2 regions of the Anoxybacillus sp. EFIL genome follow, and region 2 is predicted to be linked to the other one. Evidence: a T-box and tRNA genes for the amino acid it is inferred to sense, from the RefSeq annotation. Region 2 holds a T-box; the other holds one or more tRNA genes.
The links. The T-box of region 2 lies ahead of trpS (tryptophan--tRNA ligase). A T-box ahead of a tRNA ligase gene usually reads a tRNA of that ligase, here a tRNA-Trp.
Positions count from the first base shown of each region.

Region 1 (12,225 bases), on a different contig from region 2:
AGATAGGTCCGAGGTGGAAGCGTGGCGACACGTGTAGCTGACGGATACTAATCGATCGAGGACTTAACTAAGCACACACCTGTTATCTAGTTTTGAAGGAATAAAAAAATGCTTGACAACAAAAAATATTCCGTTATAATAACATTTGTCTAAAGCATTATTGCTCGGTGACGATGGCGGAGAGGTCACACCCGTTCCCATACCGAACACGGAAGTTAAGCTCTCCAGCGCCGATGGTAGTTGGCGGGACACCGCCTGCGAGAGTAGGACGTTGCCGGGCAAGATGATGAATGAATCACTTTTGTTATTATTCCGCAGTAGCTCAGTGGTAGAGCACTCGGCTGTTAACCGAGCGGTCGTAGGTTCGAATCCTACCTGCGGAGCCATTTACGGAGAGCTGTCCGAGTGGTCGAAGGAGCACGATTGGAAATCGTGTAGACGTGATGAGCGTCTCAAGGGTTCGAATCCCTTGCTCTCCGCCAGCCACTTAGGAAATGATATATGGCCCGTTGGTCAAGTGGTTAAGACACCGCCCTTTCACGGCGGTAACACGGGTTCGAATCCCGTACGGGTCATCTTTTGGAGGATTAGCTCAGCTGGGAGAGCACTTGCCTTACAAGCAAGGGGTCGGCGGTTCGATCCCGTCATCCTCCACCATATGTTATTATCGCGGGGTGGAGCAGCCAGGTAGCTCGTCGGGCTCATAACCCGAAGGTCGCAGGTTCAAATCCTGCCCCCGCAACCAATATTGGTCCCGTAGTGTAGTGGTTAACATGCCTGCCTGTCACGCAGGAGATCGCGGGTTCGAGTCCCGTCGGGACCGCCATGTATGGCTCGGTAGCTCAGTCGGTAGAGCACGTTTGAATCGACTTCTTTGGCAAGGCTACAGCGTACCGCTCGAGCCACATCTTGAGTAAGCAAACTGAGAGCGGGACGAAGGACGTTGTGCTTCTGAATAATTTAAGGATGAAGCTACTATCTATATGGCTCGGTAGCTCAGTCGGTAGAGCAAAGGACTGAAAATCCTTGTGTCGGCGGTTCGATTCCGTCCCGAGCCACCATTTTGAATGATGTCGGCTTAGTTTGTTTCATCTAAAAGTTTGATGCACTTCATATTATGCCGGCTTAGCTCAATTGGTAGAGCAACTGACTTGTAATCAGTAGGTTGCGGGTTCAAGTCCTGCAGCCGGCACCATCCGCGGAGGGGTAGCGAAGTGGCTAAACGCGGCGGACTGTAAATCCGCTCCCTTTGGGTTCGGCGGTTCGAATCCGTCCCCCTCCACCATTTTAGGGGCATAGTTTAATGGTAGAACAGAGGTCTCCAAAACCTCCGGTGTGGGTTCGATTCCTACTGCCCCTGCCAAAAAAACATGGCGGCTATGGCGAAGTGGTTAACGCACCAGATTGTGGCTCTGGCATTCGTGGGTTCGATTCCCACTAGTCGCCCCATATACATTTTAAAACGTTGGGGTATAGCCAAGCGGTAAGGCAACGGACTTTGACTCCGTGATGCGTTGGTTCGAATCCAGCTACCCCAGCCATATATGCGGAAGTAGTTCAGTGGTAGAACACCACCTTGCCAAGGTGGGGGTCGCGGGTTCGAGTCCCGTCTTCCGCTCTTCGTTTTATGGCGGCATAGCCAAGTGGTAAGGCAGAGGTCTGCAAAACCTTTACCACCGGTTCGAATCCGGTTGCCGCCTCCATTTTTTTATGCGCCGGGGTGGCGGAATTGGCAGACGCACAGGACTTAAAATCCTGCGGTAGGTGACTACCGTGCCGGTTCGAGTCCGGCCCTCGGCACTGAAAAGTCTTGACAAAGCAAGTTTGCATGATACAATTTAATTGCCTCATGCCGATGTGGCGGAACTGGCAGACGCGCACGACTCAAAATCGTGTGGGGTAGCCCCCCGTGTGGGTTCGACTCCCACCATCGGCACTGAATATTTGAGGATTCCTGTTGCACACAGGGATCCTTTTTTTATTTCTTCTTATACTTTTTCTTTTCTCCAGGACGCTCCAGCTTTACTTTTTCATCCTTTTAGCTTTTATATTTTACGAAAATTTTCGTGGAAGAAATATATTTATTTCATGTTTTATTATAATTTTTCGTTTAGGGCGAAAGATTTTATTGACTTATGCGTCAATTGTTATTATGATTAAGTTACGAAACAAATGAAAGAAAGCGCTTTTTTGATTTGTTTTTTACGAAAAATTTCGCAGGAGGTTCGAAATTATGCTTCAGTTTCCGAAAGATTTTATTTGGGGAGCTGCAACTTCATCGTATCAAATTGAAGGAACAGCGACTGGAGAAGATAAAATTTACTCGATCTGGGATCACTTTTCCCGCATTCCTGGCAAAGTAGCGAATGGGGATAATGGCGATATCGCAATTGATCATTACAATCGTTATGTTGAAGACATCGCATTAATGAAAGCGCTTCATTTGAAAGCGTATCGATTTTCGACTAGTTGGGCGAGACTTTATTGTGAAACGCCAGGGAAGTTTAACGAAAAAGGTTTAGATTTTTATAAGCGTCTTGTACATGAATTGCTAGAGAACGGTATCGAGCCAATGTTGACCATTTATCATTGGGATATGCCACAAGCTCTTCAAGAGAAAGGTGGCTGGGAAAATCGTGATATCGTTCACTACTTCCAAGAATACGCTGCTTTCCTTTACGAGAATCTTGGGGATGTCGTGAAAAAATGGATTACGCATAATGAGCCGTGGGTTGTCACCTATTTAGGATATGGGAATGGCGAACATGCCCCAGGGATTCAAAACTTTACATCATTTTTAAAAGCAGCACATCATGTTCTTCTCTCACACGGGGAAGCGGTAAAAGCGTTTCGAGCAATCGGTTCGAAAGATGGGGAAATTGGTATTACGTTGAATTTGACACCTGGATATGCGGTCGATCCGAAAGATGAAAAAGCAGTTGATGCCGCTCGAAAATGGGACGGCTTTATGAATCGTTGGTTTTTAGATCCTGTATTTAAGGGACAATATCCAGCAGATATGTTAGAAGTGTATAAAGATTATTTACCAGACGTTTACAAAGAGGGAGATTTACAAACGATTCAGCAACCGATCGACTTTTTCGGATTTAACTATTATTCAACAGCAACATTAAAAGATTGGAAAACAGGTGACCGTGAACCGATCGTATTTGAACATGTGAGCACAGGAAGACCTGTGACGGATATGAATTGGGAAGTGAATCCAAACGGTTTGTTTGATTTAATGGTGCGATTGAAAAAAGATTATGGCGATATTCCATTATACATTACCGAAAACGGTGCTGCATACAAAGATCGCGTCAACGAACAAGGTGAAGTAGAAGATGATGAGCGAGTTGCTTATATACGGGAGCATTTAATCGCTTGCCACCGCGCGATTGAACAAGGCGTCAATTTAAAAGGATATTATGTATGGTCGCTGTTCGATAATTTTGAGTGGGCATTTGGATATGATAAGCGCTTTGGGATTGTATACGTGGATTATGAAACGCTAGAGCGCATCCCGAAAAAGAGTGCATTATGGTACAAGGAAACGATTATAAACAACGGATTGCAAGTAGACAATGACAAATAAAGGAGGTGATGGGGGAAGGGAAGAAGTTTTCTTCGTCATAGCGGGAAGTGTCGGGGATTGGCCGCTACTACGAAGAAAACTAAAGGAATTATAACGTGAAACAAGCAAATGGGCAAATGAAAGGTGTAAACGGTATGAACACATATTGTGAAAAAGCGAGGGGGAAAGAATGATGAAGAAACGAGCTCTCATGTTGTTGTTAGCAGTTGTCTTTATGTTCGCGACAGCGTGCAGCAATCAATCTCAAAGTGAGAACGAATCAAAAGATAAAGGTTCAAGTGAAAAAGTCAAGTTGAACATGTGGGTATTCGGAAGCACTGGTTATGAAAAACTAGCTGAAGAATATATGAAAGATCATCCAAATGTTGAAATTAAAATTCAATCAACGCAGTTTGACGATCATCATAACGCATTATTTACAGCGTTATCAGCAGGAAGTGGCGCACCGGACATCGCGATGATTGAAGTAAACAATATTGAACGTTATCGTGAGGCACAAGATCGTTTTTATAACTTATACGATTTTGGTGCAAAAAACATTAAGGATAAGTATTTAGATTGGAAATGGCGCATCGGTGAAAGCGCTGATGGAAGCTTCTTATTTGGTCTTCCGACAGATATTGGTCCAACAGCTATGTTTTATCGTGCTGACGTGTTTGAAGCAGCAGGACTTCCAACAGATCCAGCTGAAGTTGCAAAGTTAATTCCAGACTGGAATGCATATGCAGAAGTAGCTGCAACAATTAAAGAAAAAACAGGAAAACCAATTGCAGACAACGTTGAACTTGTGTACAACGCATTACGTGACCAAGCTCCTGTGCAATATTTTAACGAAAAAGAAGAATTGCTTATCGAAAAAGAACCGTACATTAAACAAGCGTACGACTATACAGTTAGCTTAATTCAAAAAGGTTACCTTGGCAGCAACGGATTGTGGACTCCAGAATGGGGTAACGCGATGGAAAAAGGAAGCTATGCGACGTTGCTTGCACCTGCATGGATGCAAGGAGTTGTGAAAGGAAACGCACCAAATTCAGCAGGCAAGTGGCTCATTACAAACATGCCAGGTGGAGCAGGAAACTGGGGCGGTTCTTATTTAACGATTCCAAAAGAATCGAAGCATCCGCAAGAAGCATATGACTTCATTCAATGGCTCGTAGCGCCAGAACAACAATTGAAATCGTTTAAAGATATGGGCTTATTCCCATCTGCTCCTTCTGTATATGATGCACCTGAGTTTAAAGATTACAAAGACGAGTACTTTGGTGGAGTAAATACAGCTCAAGTATTTGCAGAAGCAGCACAAAAAGTAAAAACAGTGTATATGGGTAAAAACTACGGACTCGTTCAAGGCGAAATCATTAAGGCGTTGACAAACGTACAGAAGAAAAAAGCTGACCCAGAAAAAGAATGGGAAGAAGCAATTAAACGTATTAAACGTCAACTTGAACGTCAATAAAACACGTGAGGGAGGGATTTATTCCCTTCCCCCTACTATGATTTTTGGAGGGAAATATAAATGGTATCCCATAATCATACAAACGCAACTGTCCGTCCAAAAGGATTGAGTGATAAGAAAAAAACAGCATTAGCTGGCTACTTATTTATTTCTCCTTTCTTTCTTTTATTTGCGATCTTCGGCGCTTTTCCAATGCTGTTTAGCTTTTATTTAGCGTTTCAAAAATGGAATGGGTTCGGTGAAATGACATTTGTCGGAGTGAAAAACTTTTCGCTCATTTTTACTGATCCACTATTTTGGAAATCGATTTATAACACGATTGTAATCGGTTTATTAGGAACAGGTCCACAGTTAATCGCCGCTTTAATTTTAGCCGTTGCTTTAAATTCAGCGATGGTCAAGTTTAAAAGTGTATTTCGTGTCGCTTATTTTGTACCAAACGTAACGTCGATTGTTGCGGTGGCGATTGTTTTTACCGTTTTATTTAGCGAACAAGAAGCAGGGTTAGTAAACGCCACACTTAGCTTGTTTGGAATTTCGCCAGTAAGCTGGCAAACGTCTGAATGGGGAGCGAAAATTGCGATTGCGACGATGATTTTTTGGAGATGGGTTGGATATAACTCGATTATTTTCTTAGCAGGATTGCAAAGTATTCCGAAAGATCTTTATGAAGCAGCCGAAATTGACGGAGCGAAAAAATGGCAGCAGTTTCTTTTCATCACTGTGCCGATGTTAAAGCCAATTATCGTATTCGTCGTATTTACAGCAACGATCGGGTCGCTACAAATTTTTGCGGAACCGCTTATTTTCGGCAGTGGATTTAGAGAAGAAAGCATGACGATCGTGTTGTACTTATGGAGAGAAGCGTTCTCGAATAACGCGTTCGGAACAGCATCTGCGACAGCCGTCTCGCTATTTTTACTCATCATTGTATTTACGACAATTAACTTTTTCGCGTCCAATCGTTTAGATAAATCGGGCAAGTAAAAACATGGAGGTGAATAAAGATGTTACGTAAAAAAGGATTTGTGAATAAAGTAACAATCCATGTGTTGTTAATTATCGGTGCGTTACTATCTGTTTTTCCGTTGTACTGGATGTTTGTCATGGCAACGCAGCCGAACCATGTCATTAACAAATTACCACCAGCTGTTGTACCGGGAGATAAGCTAGTAGAAAACTTTCGAAACGTATTAGAAAACGTCGACTTTTTCGGGGCGATGTGGAACTCTTTTGTTGTTGCTAGCTTAACGACGCTGGGGGTGTTATTCTTTAGTTCTTTAGCAGGCTTTGCATTTGCTAAGTTGCAGTTTAAAGGGCGAGAAAAGCTGTTTGCTGTCATTTTAATTACGATGATGATTCCGCCACAATTAGGATTAATCCCGCAATATTTCATTATTACAAAGTTAGGTTGGTTAAACGATTTAAAAGCAATTATCATTCCAGGTTTAGTGAATGCGTTCGGTATTTTCTGGATGCGTCAATATATTAAAGATGCGATTCCCGATGAACTAATTGAAGCAGCAAAAATTGATGGATGCAGTATATTCCGTGTATATTGGAATATCGTTGTTCCTTCGATTTTACCAGCTTTTGCGACGCTTGGTATTTTAACATTTATGTTCGTATGGAACGATTTCTTATGGCCGTTAACTGTGTTAAGAGACGAGTCAAGCTACACGATTCAAATTGCTATTCGTGCTCTTCAAGACGCATACGTGAAAGACTATGGCATGATTTTATCGGGAACATTTTGGGCAACATTGCCTTTAGTCGTCGTATTTTTAATGTTTAATAAGTTGTTCATTTCAAGCTTGACGCAAGGATCGGTCAAACAATAGTGACATAGCCGCTAACTAAAGCGCATTCATTTTTAACAGAAAATTTATGTTATAATAAGGGCAAGATTAATGAAGGTAAGAAGGGATCGTATGAAAATTACCATTAAAGAAATTGCAAAATTAGCGGGTGTGTCACCAGGTACGGTATCAAAAGTATTAAATAACTATCATGATGTCGGTGAAGAAACAAAAAAAAGAGTGCTGGAAATTATGGAGCAGACTGGGTATGTGGCTGCTCGCATTCAAAAAGATACCGCTCATAAGTCGAGAGTAGTTGGTGTTATTTACGCCGGGGAGATCAATGCCGATTTTAACCATCCATTCTTTATTGAAGTGATGAACTCTTTCAAGAAAACAATGGGAATGTTCGGTTATGACCTCCTCTTCTTTTCAAACGAACAATTTGAAGAAGGGGAGGAAGATTATTATGAGCGTTCGATGCGCTATAAAGTAGATGGAGTAATCATTATTAGTGGTGAAAAAGTGCAGCCATCTATTTATCGTTTAGACATGAGCGACATCCCATGTATCGGGATAGATATTCCGCTTGAAGGGAATCGTTCTGCGTACATTATGACAGATAACTATAAAATTTCTGCGAAAGTAGTAGAGCATTTTTACTTATGTGGCTATCGGAATATCGGCTACATTGGTGGTTTGCCGGGCGCGCAAGTGACAAAAATTCGCGAACAAGGATTTCGTAATACAATGAAGGAATTTGGGTTAACGATTCATGAAGAGTGGTTTGCCGAAGGGGATTTCTTTATGGAAAGTGGCTATGAGGCGATGAAAAAAATATTGCGCTCGTCACATCATCCTGAAGCGGTATTTGCAGCATCGGATTTAATGGCATTTGGTGCAATGAAAGCGGTGAAGGAACACGGGTTAAAAATACCTGAAGATATTGCGATCGTTGGGTGCGATGATATTGATGCATGCAATTATACCGATCCCCCTTTAACTTCCGTTCGTCAAGATAAAGAGAAAATCGGACGGCTTGCTGCATATATGTTAAGGGATATTATACACCGCCAATTTCAGCCGAAAGCGGTTATGGTTGAACCGGAATTGATTATTCGTGAATCTTGTGGGAGCAATCGATTGTACGGATTAATGTCTGGGAAGATGTAAGCAAGGAAAAGCCCCCTATCGTTACAAACATAGGGGGTTACTCATTTTCAACAACATGTTTTAAAATAGATAGTTTATTTTCCCAAAAACGTTCATAAAATGACAGCCATTGCTTTAATTCTGTTAACGGTTCAGGATGGAGATGATAAATTTTTTCTCGTCCTGATTTTCGACTTTGGACTAAATTTGCTTCGGCGAGAATGTTTAAATGTTTAGTAATAGCCGTACGGCTAATTGGAAAATGCGCTGCAATCGCAGAGATCGGTAATTCTTTTTTTTCTGCCAACAAACGTAAGACATCTCTTCTTGTTTTGTCTGCAATTGCTTGAAAAACATCATGCTTTTTTGTTGGCTCCACGTATTATGCCACAACCTTTCGAAGCTTTTCTAAAATTCCTGTCCATCCGTTTGCCATACGATCACGAACAATAGATTGTTTTTCATTTGCTTTCGGAAGGATATCGTCTGCGCTTCCCCATCCTCCATGAACAAGAGTAAATTCTGTTTTGTCGCCTAAGTCTTTCAACATGAAGGAAACGATCCATCCGTCTTTATCCCATGAAAAAGAAAGAAGATGAGGCTTCTCCACTTTTAACACTTTACATGGAGAAAGTCCAAAAGGGGTTTGTAAGTGAAACTCATGTCCTTCAATCGCCTGAAAATCATTTGGCATAAACCATGAGGCAATTCCTTCGGATGTAGAAACAATGTCCCATACTTTTTGAATTGGCGCTTCGATGATCATCGTTTGTTGGATATCTTGCACTTTTTGGCTCATCAATGATCCTCCTCAGATATATAACCTTTTGGTTTCATTTAGATTATATGAAACCTTTAGGTGTTATGTCAAATTTCTTCTTCATTCGTCACATGCACCATGTTTATTATTGTCTCGATATGTATAAATTTTATCGGGAAAATAGATGATGTTTTTGAAAAAGTTTTGAACAGAGTATTGACTTGTCACAGGGGAGTCGATATAATGTAAAACGTAATTAAAAAACAGGGATTCCTGTTTTTTATTTTTGCATCTTATTCGACAAATTTCTACTTTTTCTGCATGTGCGGGTGTAGTTTAGTGGTAAAACCTCAGCCACGAGCAACGCATCGTCGAGTAATCGGCGAGTTGCCTCGACGCATCCATCATCATCGAATAAGCGAGTAGAGGAAGAGGCGTGACAAAGCGTAGAAGTAAAAGATGGTTATGTGAGTGATTTATCGTGCGGGTGTAGTTTAGTGGTAAAACCTCAGCCACGAGCGACACATCGTCGAGTAATCGGCGAGTTGCCTCGACGCATCCATCATCATTGAATAAGCGAGTAGAGGAAGAGGCATAGTTGAGCGTGGGAAAAGTCATAGAGAAAAAGCAAGTTGCTATGCGGGTGTAGTTTAGTGGTAAAACCTCAGCCTTCCAAGCTGATGTCGTGGGTTCGATTCCCATCACCCGCTCCATACATACGGGGACAACGCAGTGTTTCGTTTCGAAGATGAACGGGGCATTGCGTTTTTTTATTTCGCTTGCCCCGCATGCATTATTTAACGAGTTGTGTATGTGCTGTACCGCCGTGAATTTGGATAAACATCTCTTTCATCGCTTGTAGCATTTGTTCGCATTGTGTTTCTGTAAATGATGGGAGAAAGTACACGATTTGAATCGCATGTGTTGTTTGTTCCGTAACCATCGTTCGCTTTGAGTCGACGATTGGACTGCCGAATGCCCCTTTAGCGTCTTTTGAGACAAGTTTTCGTTCAAAATTTGTCGTGCGATCATTGATGCCGATATATTCATCTGCTTGTGTACCGATCGTGATCACGATATCTCCTATGAGATGATCTCGGTCATAAATGCCGATCGGTAGTTTATAATATAAGGAAAAAAAGTTATTGACATCAGCAGCTGAATGAATGGATGGAATAAAAGTTTGCTTTTGTACGCGCCGAAGCAAACTTTCCGATGACGGACGGTATCGGCTTGCATCTGTGCCAATTTGTTTAAATACAGACCGCCATTCTTTCACTTCTGGCCATTCAGCTAACGGAGTTTGTTCCATATCAAAATATAACAGCTCTTGAAATTGACGAAGTTTCCCCTTTAACATGCTAGGAGATGGCCCGGCGACGATGTGTTCATATGTAAGCACTCCGATTTTAAAATGAGGAATATGTTGTTTAATGCTGTCACAAATGGTTAACATATCGTTCACTCCTTTTTCTTTACATTGTAACATAAACAAAGTGGGAAGGAGGGATGGGAGATGGACGTTGAAGCACTAAAGGAAGAAATCATTCAATATAGCCGAACGATCGGCATTGATAAAATCGGTTTTGCAAGTGCTGATCCGTTTTTTGAATTAAAAGAAAGGTTGCGTCAGCAGCAACAACTTGGTTATCAATCAGGATTTGAAGAGCCTGACATTGAAAAGCGGACAACCCCATCTTTATTGCTTCCAGAAGCACGTTCTATTATCGCTATCGCCCTTGCATATCCGTCAAAATTAAAAAATGCTCCACGAAGTACAAAAAAAGAGCGTCGCGGAATTTTTTGTCGAGCATCTTGGGGGCGAGATTACCACGTCATTTTGCGCGAGCGGCTGCAAAAATTAGAACAATTTATTTTAGAACGCGTGCCAGATGCAAAAGTGAAATCAATGGTTGATACAGGAGAATTGGCAGATCGTGCGGTCGCGGAACGGGCAGGGATCGGATGGAGTGGAAAAAATTGCTCGATTATTACACATGAATTTGGTTCATACGTTTATTTAGGTGAAATGATTACGAATATCCCATTTCCTCCAGATACGCCAATTGAAGACGAATGTGGGACGTGCACGCGCTGCATTGATGCTTGTCCGACAGGAGCGCTTGTACAAGGCGGACAGTTGAATGCACAGCGGTGCATTGCCTTTTTAACGCAAACGAAAACGTTTATCCCTGATGAATTTCGCGATAAAATCGGAAACCGATTGTATGGGTGTGATACGTGTCAACTCGTTTGTCCGAAAAATAAGGGAAAAGACTTTCACTTCCATCCAGAGATGGAGCCAGATCCAGAGATTGTGAAGCCTTTATTAAAACCGCTTCTTCGTATGACAAATCGTCAGTTTAAAGAAACATTTGGACATATATCTGGCGCATGGCGCGGGAAAAAACCGATTCAACGGAATGCGATCATTGCATTAGCCCACTATAAAGATGAAAGCGCAATTGATGATTTATTCACGTTGCTTCGCGAAGATTCACGTCCAGTCATTCGCGGAACGGCCGCGTGGGCGCTTGGGAAAATCGGGAATCGTAAAGTTGTGCCGATGCTACAACAAGCGAAACAAAGGGAACAAGATGAAGACGTCATTCGTGAAATCGAAAAAGCATTAGCGATGTTTGAAAACGTGTAGTCGTTTTTCGTCCGTTTATGACATAACGTAATAAAAAACGAAAAAGTGGGGAACGGAATGAGAAAACAACTGCACGATCTTCTTCATGAACGCATTCGTCATTTTTTTGTCAGCGACGTGGCAGATGAAGAAATGGAACGAAAAAGAAAGCTGCTGGCTAAGCGGAATGCAAAGCTTGTGAAATGTGAAGGAAAAGGTACAATTATCGAAAAAAAGTACATTGCTCCGCATACGTTCGTTCGCTATGTTGTTCATTTTCGTTTTTTCATTTGGCAAAGCGGATGGATGTATGTTGAAGAACAACAAGAGGTACGCGAAGCTGTATTCGAGGGGCGGGAACTTGTTAGCCATCGCCTTGTTTTACCAATGATTGAAACAGAACAAATCGAAAAGAAAGAAGAACGTGATGATGATGAACGCATCCGTTATACGTATGATCGACTAGCAGCCGTTCGGTATGCTGAAATATGGTGGAACGATCATAACCCCGCGTTTCATACATTTCCCGTGGATTGTACAAATTTTGTTTCACAATGTTTGCATGCAGGCGGCATTCCGATGATGGGCTATCCAAATAAAACAAAAGGATGGTGGATGCGCAAAAACGATTGGAGCTATACGTGGACGGTCGCACATGCGTTTCGTTGGTATTTAAGCGGATCGAAAACGGGCATTCAAGCTATTGAAAAAAAATCACCAGAACAGTTGTCTCTCGGTGATGTCATTTGTTATGATTTTCAAGGGGACGGTCGATTTGATCATACGACGATCGTCGTCGCCAAAGATAAACAAGGGATGCCGCTTGTA
Region 1 covers NZ_SDLH01000010.1:80,794-93,018, reverse strand. Annotated here, with positions in the region: partial or broken rRNA gene ES017_RS13550 (23S ribosomal RNA) at 1-71, shown strand, start outside; rRNA gene rrf (5S ribosomal RNA) at 164-280, shown strand; tRNA gene ES017_RS13540 (tRNA-Asn) at 312-386, shown strand; tRNA gene ES017_RS13535 (tRNA-Ser) at 392-482, shown strand; tRNA gene ES017_RS13530 (tRNA-Glu) at 504-575, shown strand; tRNA gene ES017_RS13525 (tRNA-Val) at 582-657, shown strand; tRNA gene ES017_RS13520 (tRNA-Met) at 669-745, shown strand; tRNA gene ES017_RS13515 (tRNA-Asp) at 751-826, shown strand; tRNA gene ES017_RS13510 (tRNA-Phe) at 986-1,061, shown strand; tRNA gene ES017_RS13505 (tRNA-Thr) at 1,120-1,195, shown strand; tRNA gene ES017_RS13500 (tRNA-Tyr) at 1,201-1,285, shown strand; tRNA gene ES017_RS13495 (tRNA-Trp) at 1,290-1,363, shown strand; tRNA gene ES017_RS13490 (tRNA-His) at 1,374-1,449, shown strand; tRNA gene ES017_RS13485 (tRNA-Gln) at 1,467-1,541, shown strand; tRNA gene ES017_RS13480 (tRNA-Gly) at 1,547-1,618, shown strand; tRNA gene ES017_RS13475 (tRNA-Cys) at 1,630-1,703, shown strand; tRNA gene ES017_RS13470 (tRNA-Leu) at 1,715-1,800, shown strand; tRNA gene ES017_RS13465 (tRNA-Leu) at 1,852-1,936, shown strand; gene ES017_RS13460 (GH1 family beta-glucosidase) at 2,234-3,595, shown strand; gene ES017_RS13455 (ABC transporter substrate-binding protein) at 3,765-5,054, shown strand; gene ES017_RS13450 (carbohydrate ABC transporter permease) at 5,115-6,041, shown strand; gene ES017_RS13445 (carbohydrate ABC transporter permease) at 6,062-6,895, shown strand; gene ES017_RS13440 (LacI family DNA-binding transcriptional regulator) at 6,986-8,026, shown strand; gene ES017_RS13435 (ArsR/SmtB family transcription factor) at 8,064-8,384, opposite strand; gene ES017_RS13430 (SRPBCC family protein) at 8,388-8,804, opposite strand; tRNA gene ES017_RS13425 (tRNA-Gly) at 9,405-9,478, shown strand; gene ES017_RS13420 (B3/B4 domain-containing protein) at 9,559-10,221, opposite strand; gene queG (tRNA epoxyqueuosine(34) reductase QueG) at 10,282-11,418, shown strand; gene ES017_RS13410 (amidase domain-containing protein) at 11,476-12,225, shown strand, end outside.
Region 1: it encodes a tRNA-Trp, which carries the amino acid that the T-box ahead of trpS (tryptophan--tRNA ligase) is inferred to sense. The anticodon was not compared.

Region 2 (12,225 bases):
ATATGCAAATCTTTTACCTCTAGTACCTTTTCCATTGTTCCACCCCTTTCATCCGTTATTTACGCATTTTCGGATCAAGCGCATCGCGCAAACCGTCCGCTAATAAGTTAAAGCTTAAAATGAGCAAGCTGATCACAAACGCTGGAATCATCATAAGATGAGGGTACGTTTGGATCGATTTATAGCCATCATTAACGAGTGAACCGAGCGACGCTTCAGGAGGACGAATACCAAGTCCGATGAAACTTAAAAACGCCTCTGTAAAAATCGCACTCGGAATCGTAAACATCGTTGTAATAATAATTGGTCCGATGACGTTCGGAAGTAAATGTTTTCCGATAATACGTGCATCAGATGCTCCGAGCGTACGCGCTGCTAAAACGTATTCCATATTTTTTAGCTTTAAAATTTGTCCGCGCACAATACGTGCCATCGTGACCCAACCGGTGATGACCATCGCCATCGTAATCGAAATAATTCCCGGCTCAAATACGAGAATAAATAAGATGACAACAATTAAGTTTGGAATACCGACGAGCACTTCAATAATACGCTGCATGACGTTATCGACACGACCGCCGTAAAATCCTGAGACGCCACCGTAAATAATTCCAATTAATAAGTCAATCGCTGCTGCTAATACACCGATATATAACGAAATGCGGGCACCGTACCATGTCCGTGTCCATAAGTCGCGACCGAGGTCGTCTGTACCGAACCAATAATATTCTTTTACCCCACGTTTTTCGTACACATCAATGCCGTTCATATCTTTTCCGTTAAACGGAAGCCAGTCTATATGTTCTAACACCGGAATGCGCGGTGGTAATTTCGCGTGTTGTATTTTTTGGTCTTTATACGTATGCTCACTCATCATTGGTGCAAAAATGGCCATGAGTGCAATAATAATAATCATCACTAATCCAAAGACAGCACCTTTATTTTTTCTTAATCGAATCCAAGCGTCTTGTAAAAACGTTAAGCTTGGACGATTAATTTTTTCCATATCACCTTGACGTTCTGTCGCTAGCTCAAACAACTCAGGAGATAATTGCTTTTCATTCATCATTTTTTCCCTCCCGCTAAACGAATTCGCGGATCAATTAAGCCGTAAAGCAAGTCCACAATAAAAATAACAAAAATAAATAACGCACTATAGAAAATGGTCGTGCCCATAATGACTGGATAGTCATTTAAGTTAATGGAACGAACGAACTGCTCCCCTAATCCAGGAACCGCAAAAATTTGCTCAATCACAAGCGTTCCTGTCATTAAGTTTACAGCCATCGGGCCGAGAATTGTAATAATTGGAATCATTGCATTTCGCAATCCATGTTTAAAAATGACGCCAAAGCCGCTAATTCCTTTTGCACGCGCTGTTAAAATATAGTCCGAACCGAGCACTTCTAACATTTCTGTACGCATAAAGCGCGCGATGCTCGCGATAACGAATACCGACAACGCTAGCGTCGGCATAATGGTATACTCAAATCCTTCCCAAAACGCAACAGGAAGTAATTTTAATTTTACACCGATGTAATATTGCAACAATCCACCGAATACAAATGATGGAATGGAAATACCTAAAACAGCTAACACCGTTGCTCCATAGTCAATCGCTGTATTGTGACGAACAGCAGCAATCACACCGAGCAAAATGCCGACAATTGTTCCGAATACAAGCGCTTGAAAACCAAGTTGCGCAGATGGACCAATACGATCAGCAATGAGTGTGGAAACTGGGCGATTGTCATATTGGAACGAAACCCCTAAATCACCTTTTGCCAAATTGCCTAAATAACGAACGTATTGAACTGGAATTGGATCATTTAATCCGTACTTATCTAAAATAATTTTTTGTTGCTCTGGCGTTAACTTCTCTTGATTTTGCAGAGGGGAACCAGGGAGAAGCTTCATTAAAAAGAACGTTGCTGTTGCAATAATGAATAGTGTAATTAACATATAAATAAAACGTTGCAACGTATAACGTGCCATATCGCACACCTCCTTACAAAATTAAAAACTTTTTGAAATTTTTTTGACTAGCAGGCAAAAGGAGAGTATATGCTCATCGCACATATACTCTCCTTTCTTTTCGATTACTCGATATAAGCCCACTTGTAGCTGTTGTCTGCACCGAATGAATGATCAACGACGCCTTTTACGTATTCACGCTCTAAGTACGCTGAACCACGTTGGTACATTGGCGCGATAACTGCCTCATCTAACAAGATTTTCTCAGCTTTTAACATCGCATCCCAACGAGCTTGTAAGTCAGAAAGAAGCGTTGTTTTCGCATCTTGTACAAGTTTGTCGTACTCAACATTTGACCAACCTGTTTCGTTGTGAGCACCGTTTGTGACAAACATGTCGATGAATGTCATTGCGTCTTTATAGTCTGGACCCCAACCACCAAATGATAACTCATATTGCATTTTGCTTTCAAGTTCAAGTTTTTGCTTAAATGGTTGTTGTTTAATATTCACTGTTAAACCTGGTAAGTTTGTTTCTAACTGCGCTTTCACATACTCACTAATTTTCTTCGCTACTTCAGTATCTGTATTTAACAACTCAAGCGTTACTTTGTCTTTGCCAAGCTCTTTTTTCGCTTGTTCCCAATATTTTTTCGCTTCTTCAGCGTTAAATGTGACTAAGTCGCCATTTTCTTCACGGAAGTCTTTTCCGTTCGGTCCTTTAACAAATCCTTCTGGAACGAAGTAGTTTGCTGCTTTTGAACCGTTATTTAAAATTGTTGCAACCATCGCTTCTTTGTCGATCGCCATCGCAATCGCTTTACGAGCGTTTACGTTTTTCAACACTTCGTTCTTTTGGTTCATACGAATGAAGAACATTACAGGCTCTGATTTTGTTTTAAAGTTTTTGTCGCTTTTATATTTGTCAACAAACTCAGCGCTTAAACCTGTGCGGTCTGCTTTGTTTGTTTCATATAAGTTTACAGCTGTCGCAACGTCTTTCACGATGTTGAAGTTAATTGTTTCAAGCTTTACAGTTTGTGCATCCCAATATTGTTCGTTTTTCTTTAATTGGAAGCTTTGTTCATGTTTCCACTCGCTTAATACGAACGGACCATTGTAAATTGTTGTGTTTGCTTCAAGACCGTATTTGTCCCCTTGTTCTTTTACAAACTTTTCGTTTTGTGGATAGAATGTTGGGAACGCTAATAAGCTTAAGAAATATGGAATTGGGTTTTTCAATTCAACTTGTAACGTTTTGTCGTCAATTGCTTTGACACCTAATTGGTCAACAGGTACTTTTCCTGTGTTTACTTCTTCAGCGTTTTTAATGTCGTACATAATGTACGCATACTCAGAACCTGTGTTTGGATCAAGCGCTTTTCTCCAAGCAAATACGAAATCGTTTGCCGTCACAGGATCTCCGTTTGACCATTTTGCATCGCGAAGCTTGAATGTGTACACTTTTCCATCTTCGCTTACTTCGTAGCTTTCAGCCATTCCTGGCGTAGGCTCGTCGTTTTGGTCTAAACGGTATAACCCTTCAAATACGTTGTTCATGACGCGGAATGACACGCTGTCAGTCGCTAACGTAGAGTCTAATGAAGGAATTTCAGCGCTCTCAAGCAAGTTTAATACTTGCTCTTTTGCCGGCGCTTCTTGCGCTGGCTTTTCGCCTTCATTGGCAGTCTTGTCCTCTTCTTTTTTGCCGCCACACGCTGCTAAAAACGTGGACAAAGCAAGAAGAAGAGCGAAAAAGATAGATAACTTTTTCTTCATGCGAGTTTCCCCCTCATCTGTTTATTGTATTTATTTCCATCTTCTGATTTATCAGAAGATTTGAAACACAAGGACATTATATAACGAATTAATATATTTGAAAAGATTTTTTAAAAACTTTTTTTAAATTTTCTAACATTTTAACTAAGTGTAAGGTTTTTTAACATATGTGATAAAATCAGCTTGATGACTATTTTATTTGTTTTTTATTCGTTTGTAAATAGAAAATTTACACTTTTTTTAGTATAATACTTCACAGCGATTAAGCGCGAAAGGTGGATGAATGGTGAAAAAAGCAGTCGTGACAAGCTTTCTCGTATTTTTCATTGCGCTAACGGTTGCACTTTTTTCAAGCAATTGGTGGCTCACATTTATTAATATTTCTTTTTATATCGCTCAACCTCTTGTTATTATTGGCGGATTTCGGTTCATATATGAAAAAGGTTTTTTTGATGTGACGATTTCTAGTTTTAAACGATTGTTTCGTCCCCCTGTTGAAATTGATGATGAAAATGAGCAAGAAAACGATGAAGAGAAAAAACAGTGGGGAGCACCATTTTTCTTTGCTGGTTTGATCATTACATTGCTCACGCTCATTTTTTCGTACGTTCGTTGACAATAAAAAACAAATATTATAAAATGTCTAGAAAAAACGATGCGATGACAAAGAATAGTACATATAACGAGGCGTTCAGAGAGCTTGTGGACGGTGCGAACAAGCCGCTAGTTGTATGGAATGGGCTTTCGAGCATTCAAGTTGAAAAAAAGTAGGCTTGAACGTTTGCCTTACGTTACAAAGGCGCCATGCATACCGCATGGGCAAAGTGATTGTCGCAATGACAATAACTAGGGTGGCACCACGGTTCTATCGTCCCTAAAGATGATAGGACTTTTTTTATTGTTAAAAAATGAAAAGGAGTGATTCGATGAAGACGATTTTTTCAGGTATTCAACCAAGCGGCGTCATTACGCTTGGGAACTATATCGGGGCGATGAAACAATTTGTTGAACTGCAACACGACTACAACTGCTACTTTTGCATCGTCGATCAACATGCGATTACCGTTCCGCAAGATCGGCTAGCGCTCCGTAAAAACATTCGCAGTTTAGCTGCATTTTATTTAGCGGTCGGCATTGATCCGAACAAATCAACGTTATTTATCCAGTCAGAAGTACCGGCGCATGCGCAAGCGGGCTGGATTTTACAATGCATCGCCTACATCGGCGAATTGGAGCGCATGACGCAATTTAAAGATAAATCAGCAGGAAAAGAAGCGGTCAGCGCCGGATTGTTAACATACCCACCACTTATGGCAGCGGATATTTTACTTTATTCGACAGACATCGTTCCTGTTGGCGAAGATCAAAAACAACATATTGAGTTGACACGCGATTTAGCAGAGCGATTCAATAAACGATACGGCGACATTTTCACGATCCCAGAAGCGCGCATTCCGAAAATCGGGGCACGCATTATGTCGCTCACCGATCCGACGAAAAAAATGAGCAAATCCGATCCGAACCAAAAATCGTACATTACGCTGCTTGATGATGCGAAAACGATCGAGAAAAAAGTAAAAAGTGCTGTTACCGATTCAGAAGGCGTCATTCGTTACGATAAAGAAAATAAACCGGGCGTATCGAACTTATTAACGATTTACTCCATTTTGGCGAACGAACCGATAGAACAGCTAGAAGCGCGCTATGCTGGAAAAGGATATGGAGAGTTTAAAGCAGATGTCGCAGAAGTGATTATTAACGCCCTAACGCCAATTCAAGAAAAATATTACGAACTCATGGAAAGCTCCGAACTAGACGACATTTTAGACGAAGGTGCCGAAAAAGCAAATCGCGTCGCAAGCAAAATGTTAAAGAAAATGGAAAACGCCATCGGCTTAGGTAGAAAGAGAAAATAAAAAACTCAGCTCCGTGTAGGGCTGAGTTTTTTAATTGACTTTCGGTTCTTGTTCCATTTCCCATAGTTTTTCGAAAAACGGTTGCCCTTTTACGAGCCGCTCGCATAAATGAGCGTGTCGTTCGGACCAACCGTATTTCGCTTCTTCATACAAGCCATTCCACGCTTCTTCAAATGACATTTGCTGAATATACGCATACTTCTCTGGCGCCCATTCCGTATACCAATAGCGCACTTCTGCCGCATTTTTCGTTCCATACAGCTGGTCGAGCGCCATAAATAACAGCTGCTTCAATTGCCGCTCTTTCCGCGTCAATCCGCTCATAAGCGCCGGATGCGGCGATAAAATGTGATACTCTCTTTCACTTTGTTCAAACAGATATAGGCGCACATCTTGCTCTTTCACCATGTCGTACACGAGTTGTTCTTGACGCGGAATCAGTCGGCTTTTGCGAATCGGAATATGATAGCCAATCGTATCAATGGCAATAATTCCATAACCATCTGTAGCGATAAAACAATATTCAAGCTGAATGCGTTCATGATTTTTACGTACGTACGCTTTTTGATGCACATCTTCAAGCAGCGCCTTCGGAATTTCAGACAAACTATTTTCCAAGTAGTGAAACAGTTGTGTGCTCACTTTTAACACCGGCACTTGATCTAACAACTCAATCGCATCATCTTTTCTCCATTCGTAAAAATGGCAAACGTTATATCCGTTTTCTTCCCCTTCAAACCAATTCACCCAAACATCGTGAAGATATAACATGCATAACCCCTCACTTCGAACGATTTGTTCACAGTATGGTCAGAGGTTGCTCATTTTATTCCATTTCACCCTAAATTTAACCATCATCATGTGAAGGAAAAAAAATGCTTAACCACGTAATGAACAACCCGATCGGCAAGAAGTAGCATTCCACTTTCGTGCTAATAAACAACAAATATTCTTTCCAGTCCGAACGGGATGCCATAATGTTTAAATACGCAATCATCGTCGTCCCACCAATGACCGACATCCCAAACCCAAGCAAATAAAAAAAGAAACGCATCCGTCAGTCCCCCTTGTCCACTACTATATGTATGAACAAGCATGCAAACGATGCGTTACGTAAAAAAAATTTCTTCAGCTTTCATCGAAAGTAGCTCTATCATCGTCTTTTTTTCTAGCGCCTGCTTCACAACCGCATATCCGACCGCATAGCCGAGCATGCGCGGATAAAAGGCAGAACCGTACAAAAGCGAACGATAACGAGCATCGTCTGGTCGAGTAGAGAGGTTTGGGATTATCCATTTTTTCATCCATTGCTTTAGTTGTTCTTCTGTATAATATGTCGTCCATGTTGCGACATATTCACTTCCGAGCCGCTCGTACACCGCATGTTCTGCTAATCCTTCCATCACGATGCGATCAAGAAGCGTATAGTCGCGCTCATCTTTCGGATCAGCATGCAAACGACAAACGTGGTTATATTCGTGAATGAGGAGGGCATAAATATGTTCGTTCGATACGTGAGGAAGCAAAAATAAAAATAGTTGATCGCGAAAAGCGACGCCTGATTTTCCACCAAATTCACGTTGCAGCGAACGGTTCGTAGCATCAGCAGGGAAAATAAATATAGGCACGTCTGGGCCATCCCACTCTTTTTGGAGTTCTGTAAACTTTTTTGCGACAAACGCCCATACGTTTTTTTCTGCGAGCTGTTTCATCGTATCATGTTGGTTATGTCGCGCCATGCCGTGCGCAAATAAATGACGTTGCACATCTTCTTTTATTTTTTTTCGCCACATATCGTCCACAAACCAATGTTTCGTATTTATTACTCCCATGACATTCCCTCCTTTCGTTATCGCATTGTACGATAAACGAAAGGAAAATGTGAAAAAGGATGAGGCGAACCTCATCCTTCATATTTTTTGAAAATAATCGTTGCATTATGTCCACCGAAGCCGAGCGAGTTGCTTAATACCGCACGCACGTCTTGTTTGCGTGCCACGTTCGGCACGTAATCTAAGTCGCATTCTGGGTCTGGTGTTTCGTAATTAATCGTTGGCGGAATGACGCCATCGTGGATCGATAAAACGGAGAAAATGGCTTCGATTGCACCCGCTGCACCAAGCAAATGTCCCGTCATCGATTTCGTCGAGCTGACGGCTAGTTTGTATGCGTGCTCGCCAAATACTTCTTTAATCGCCATCGTTTCATATTTATCATTATACTCTGTGCTCGTGCCGTGCGCGTTAATGTAGTCGATGTCCTCTGGCTGCATATTCGCATCATAGAGCGCTTGACGCATCGCACGCACGCCGCCTTCCCCACCCGGCGCTGGAGCGGTAATATGATACGCATCGCCTGTCGCACCGTAGCCAACGATTTCCGCATAAATGCGGGCACCGCGTTTTAACGCATGTTCTAGTTCTTCTAAAATAATAATGCCAGCCCCTTCGCCCATAATAAATCCGTCGCGATGTTGATCAAATGGACGGCACGCTGTTTTTGGGTCTGGGTTAAACGAGAGCGCTTTCGCTGCGCTAAATCCCGCAAACGCCATATGTGTAATTGGCGCTTCTGTTCCACCTGTAATCATCACATCGGCATCGCCACGTTCAATGACTTTAAACGCATCACCGATCGAGTTCGTTCCTGTCGCACAAGCGGTAACCGTACATGAGTTGATTCCTTTTGCCCCAAGCATAATCGACACTTGACCCGCCGCCATATCTGGAATCATCATCGGAACAAAAAACGGGCTGACGCGACGATACCCTTTTTCTAAAAACGTCTTCAACTGTTCTTCGTACGTTTCCATCCCGCCGATGCCTGAACCGATCCAGACGCCAATGCGCGGCGCGTTTTCCTCTGTAATTTGTAAATTCGCATCTTTGACTGCCATCATCGATGCAGCGACCGCATATTGCGTAAATCGGTCCATTTTGCGCGCTTCTTTTTTATCGATAAATTGTTCGACATCAAAATCTTTCACTTCCGCTGCCACTTTCGCAGGAAAATCGTCCGCGTTTAACCGTGTGAGCGGACCGATGCCGGATTGTCCAGCAACGATGTTTTTCCATGTCGTTTCAACATCATTTCCTACCGGTGTGACAGCCCCTAATCCCGTGACGACGACTCGTCTTTTGTTCACCACTCATCACTCCTTTGTTTCATCATACCATCGTTATTTGCCCCAGCGCAATGCAATAGCGCCCCACGTTAATCCACCGCCAAAGCCAACCATAATGATAAGGTCATCATCTTGAATGCGTCCGGCTTCCACTTCTTCTACAAGTGAAATCGGAATGGATGCAGCGGATGTATTTCCGTATTTATTCACTGTAATCGACATGCGCTCAACAGGCAGTTCGAGCCGTTCGCGCGCCGCCTCCATAATGCGAATGTTCGCCTGATGCGGAATTAAAAAGTCGACGTCCGCTTTCGTCAATCCTGCTTTTTCTAATACGCGAATGCATGACTCGCCCATTTGGCGCACCGCAAACTTAAACACTTCCCGTCCGTTCATGACAATATGGTCGTCTTGATATAAATATTTTCCCCCCGTACCGTCTGCCCCAAGTTCAAACGATACGATGCCGCGCCCTTCTGCAACTTTCCCCATGACAACTGCTCCTGCGCCGTCTCCAAACAACACCGCTGTATTTCGATCGCTCCAATCGACGATTTTTGATAACTTTTCTACACCAACGACAAGCACGTATTTGTACGTATTTGTTTCAATAAATTGTTTCGCGGTTACCATCGCATACATAAATCCTGCACATGCCGCGCTTACGTCAAGTGCCGCTGCATGCACCGCCCCGAGCTTTTCTTGCAACATACATGCGACGGACGGAAAAGGGCGATCAGGCGTCACCGTCGCTACTAAAATGAGATCAATTTGTTCAGGAGAAATGCCCGCATTATCAAGGGCGCGCTTCGCTGCGATATAACCCATATCGGACGTATCTATATCGTCTGAAGCAATACGACGTTCTTCAATCCCTGTGCGCGTCCGAATCCATTCATCTGACGTATCCATTCGTTGTTCTAATTCTTTATTCGTCACAATACGTTCCGGCACATATCGTCCAATTCCAATAATTCCTGCACTCACGGAAATATCGTCTCCTTTTATTATCAAACTTTATTACTTGGTACTAATTTTACTTTCTTTTTTCGTTTCATGCAATAAAAAAATGAGGCGTTTACTCGACACCTCATTTACTCATTCGGCAATTTTCCTGTTGCTTTATATCGTTCAATCGCTTTTTTTATTTTTTGTCGGAACGGTTTGTCGACAAGCGGGCTAAACGTGCCGAGTTCGACGACGCCGTCTTGAAAATCGACATATGTCGTTCCAGACGTTAATTCTCCATCGATAAACTTTTTCGCCACAAGTTCATATAGCGCATCGACATGTTGGACGGTGCTCGTTAGCACCGTTCGTTCTCCTAAATCTGCTTGATCCGTTACGTAACCAATCGCATAAAGACCGTGTTCTTTCATTTTTTCAATCACTGGTACACTAAATTTATCGCCGGCTGGATATATGACATCCACCCCTTCAGCAATCATTCGTTCGGCAATGGCTATGGCTGTATCGACGTCGTCCCAATGTTGTACATATTCCACGTCGACATTCGCATTTTCGTTCTCATGTAAAGCCCCTTCAAAAAAACCGTCCACTTCCGGCTGCCATTCAAATGCGGCAATGACGCCAATTTTGTTCGTTTTCGTCATATGCCCCGCCACCATGCCGCCAAAAAAGCCCATCGCATGCCCTGCGAAATTAAAACTTGTCACATTTTTCTTTTTCGCTTCTCCGTTAAAAAATACAAAATGAATGTTCGGATATTGATCTGCGATGTCATCAAAATACTCCCCATACTCACTTCCATGACCAAAAATTAAATGGACTCCTTTTTGGTGAAATTGTTTTACCGCTTGTGCCGTCGCTGCTTTTGAGTTTACCCCTTCGCGATAAAACACTTCCGCATCAAATTTCGCTTGAATGCGAAGCAATCCTTTATACCCTTTCGTTCCCCACACTTGATCATCAATTGTATCTGAAACGAGCAAACCAACTTTTTGTACATTTCCCGATGATAATTTTGCAGGAGCGCAAGAAGATAAAATAAAAAGTAGTGCAAAAATAAAATACGTATATCGCCTCATCAACATGCAACACTCCTTTTTCGGTCTCATTTTTTATTTTACTTGCTTCCTTTCCTATCGGTAAAGAAAAAATCCCCATGGGTATGGGGACTATACATCGCTATATTGTTCATAAAACGCATGAATGGCTTGCGCAAACGTATATGTTTTTTCAGGCAAATGATATGAAACAGGCACGCCAAACGCTTGCGCATACGCTCTTGCATGAATCGTTGGAGGATATGGATTCACTCCTGACACTTGCCAAATTTTTATCGGCACAACCGGTGCGGAAAGCGGAGGGAGATCCAATTCCTCTTCCGTTGTTCCGTACGCTTGCTTTAATTGACGTAACATCCGCTTATAAAAAAATTTATGCTCTTTTTCATGTTGGAGTTGCGCCTGTAAATGCAAACAAGGATTTAATAGCGCAACCGCCCGTATTTGATCGCGTAAATCGTTCATCAACTGCAAGGCGACAAGCGCCCCCATTCCTTCTGCGAACACGTAAATGCGCTCATTTAAAATTTCCGTTTTCAGCACATAATAAATGAGCTGTTTCGCTAGTTTGACCGCTTTTTGACTTCCCCAATTCGCCCCGTACAAATGCGAGTAAAAAATCGTATAGCCATGTTGTAACAAATCGTTTAACAGCTTGTTTTTCCCAACATGTTGCATCCATAAACTCGTTTTGTCATCGACGAAGTGAGAGACGTCTCCTAAAAGAAGTAAACCAAATCCGTTTGGCCGATCTGGAACATGAATCGCACACCATTGCTCGCTAAATTGGAAAAATCGTTGCTTCTCTGTCATCATCGTCCACCTTACGCACATCATTGTACAATATATCGTATGCGATTTTCTTTTGCGTGTACTAGGCGTTGCAATTTTTCATTTTCGTCTATTCGTCATTTATGTTAAGATAAAAAAGAGTGTAAAGGAGGGAATGGCATGCGTATTTTTTGGACGTTTTTCTGGACGTTTTTATTAGTAAACATGGTGACATACGTCGTCAGCTCGATGATTGGCGCGGCTTACCATTTCGAAACAGGTACAACGTTGGCAGTCGTTGCAACCGTTCTCATTTTATTGATTGCACAACTCATTCCGAACGACCCTGTGCATCATTAAAAAAGGATAAACGGCATACGTCCGTTTATCCTTTTTTTACGACGAATTCGTCGCCTTCGATATCAATCGTGACGGTGTCGTATTCTCCAATACGTCCGGCAATGATTTCACGAGCAAGCTTCGTTTCAATATGTTTTTGAATAAACCGTTTGAGCGGACGAGCGCCGTACACATGGTCAAATCCATGTGTCGCAATGTACGTCTTCGCTTCTTCCGTTAACGTAATCGTCATATGGCGCTCTGCTAGTCGCTCCTCTAATTGTTTCATAAACTTA
Region 2 covers NZ_SDLH01000001.1:477,689-489,913, forward strand. Annotated here, with positions in the region: gene ES017_RS02460 (ABC transporter ATP-binding protein) at 1-35, opposite strand, end outside; gene opp3C (oligopeptide ABC transporter permease) at 56-1,069, opposite strand; gene opp3b (oligopeptide ABC transporter permease) at 1,066-1,995, opposite strand; gene ES017_RS02475 (peptide ABC transporter substrate-binding protein) at 2,100-3,752, opposite strand; gene ES017_RS02480 (DUF3899 domain-containing protein) at 4,036-4,368, shown strand; T-box leader at 4,404-4,631, shown strand; gene trpS (tryptophan--tRNA ligase) at 4,679-5,668, shown strand; gene ES017_RS02490 (YjbA family protein) at 5,699-6,439, opposite strand; gene ES017_RS02495 (YuzI family membrane protein) at 6,516-6,722, opposite strand; gene ES017_RS02500 (DUF2268 domain-containing putative Zn-dependent protease) at 6,778-7,500, opposite strand; gene fabF (beta-ketoacyl-ACP synthase II) at 7,572-8,813, opposite strand; gene ES017_RS02510 (beta-ketoacyl-ACP synthase III) at 8,847-9,779, opposite strand; gene ES017_RS02515 (BMP family ABC transporter substrate-binding protein) at 9,887-10,846, opposite strand; gene ES017_RS02520 (alpha/beta fold hydrolase) at 10,931-11,632, opposite strand; gene ES017_RS02525 (YjzD family protein) at 11,771-11,950, shown strand; gene clpB (ATP-dependent chaperone ClpB) at 11,976-12,225, opposite strand, start outside.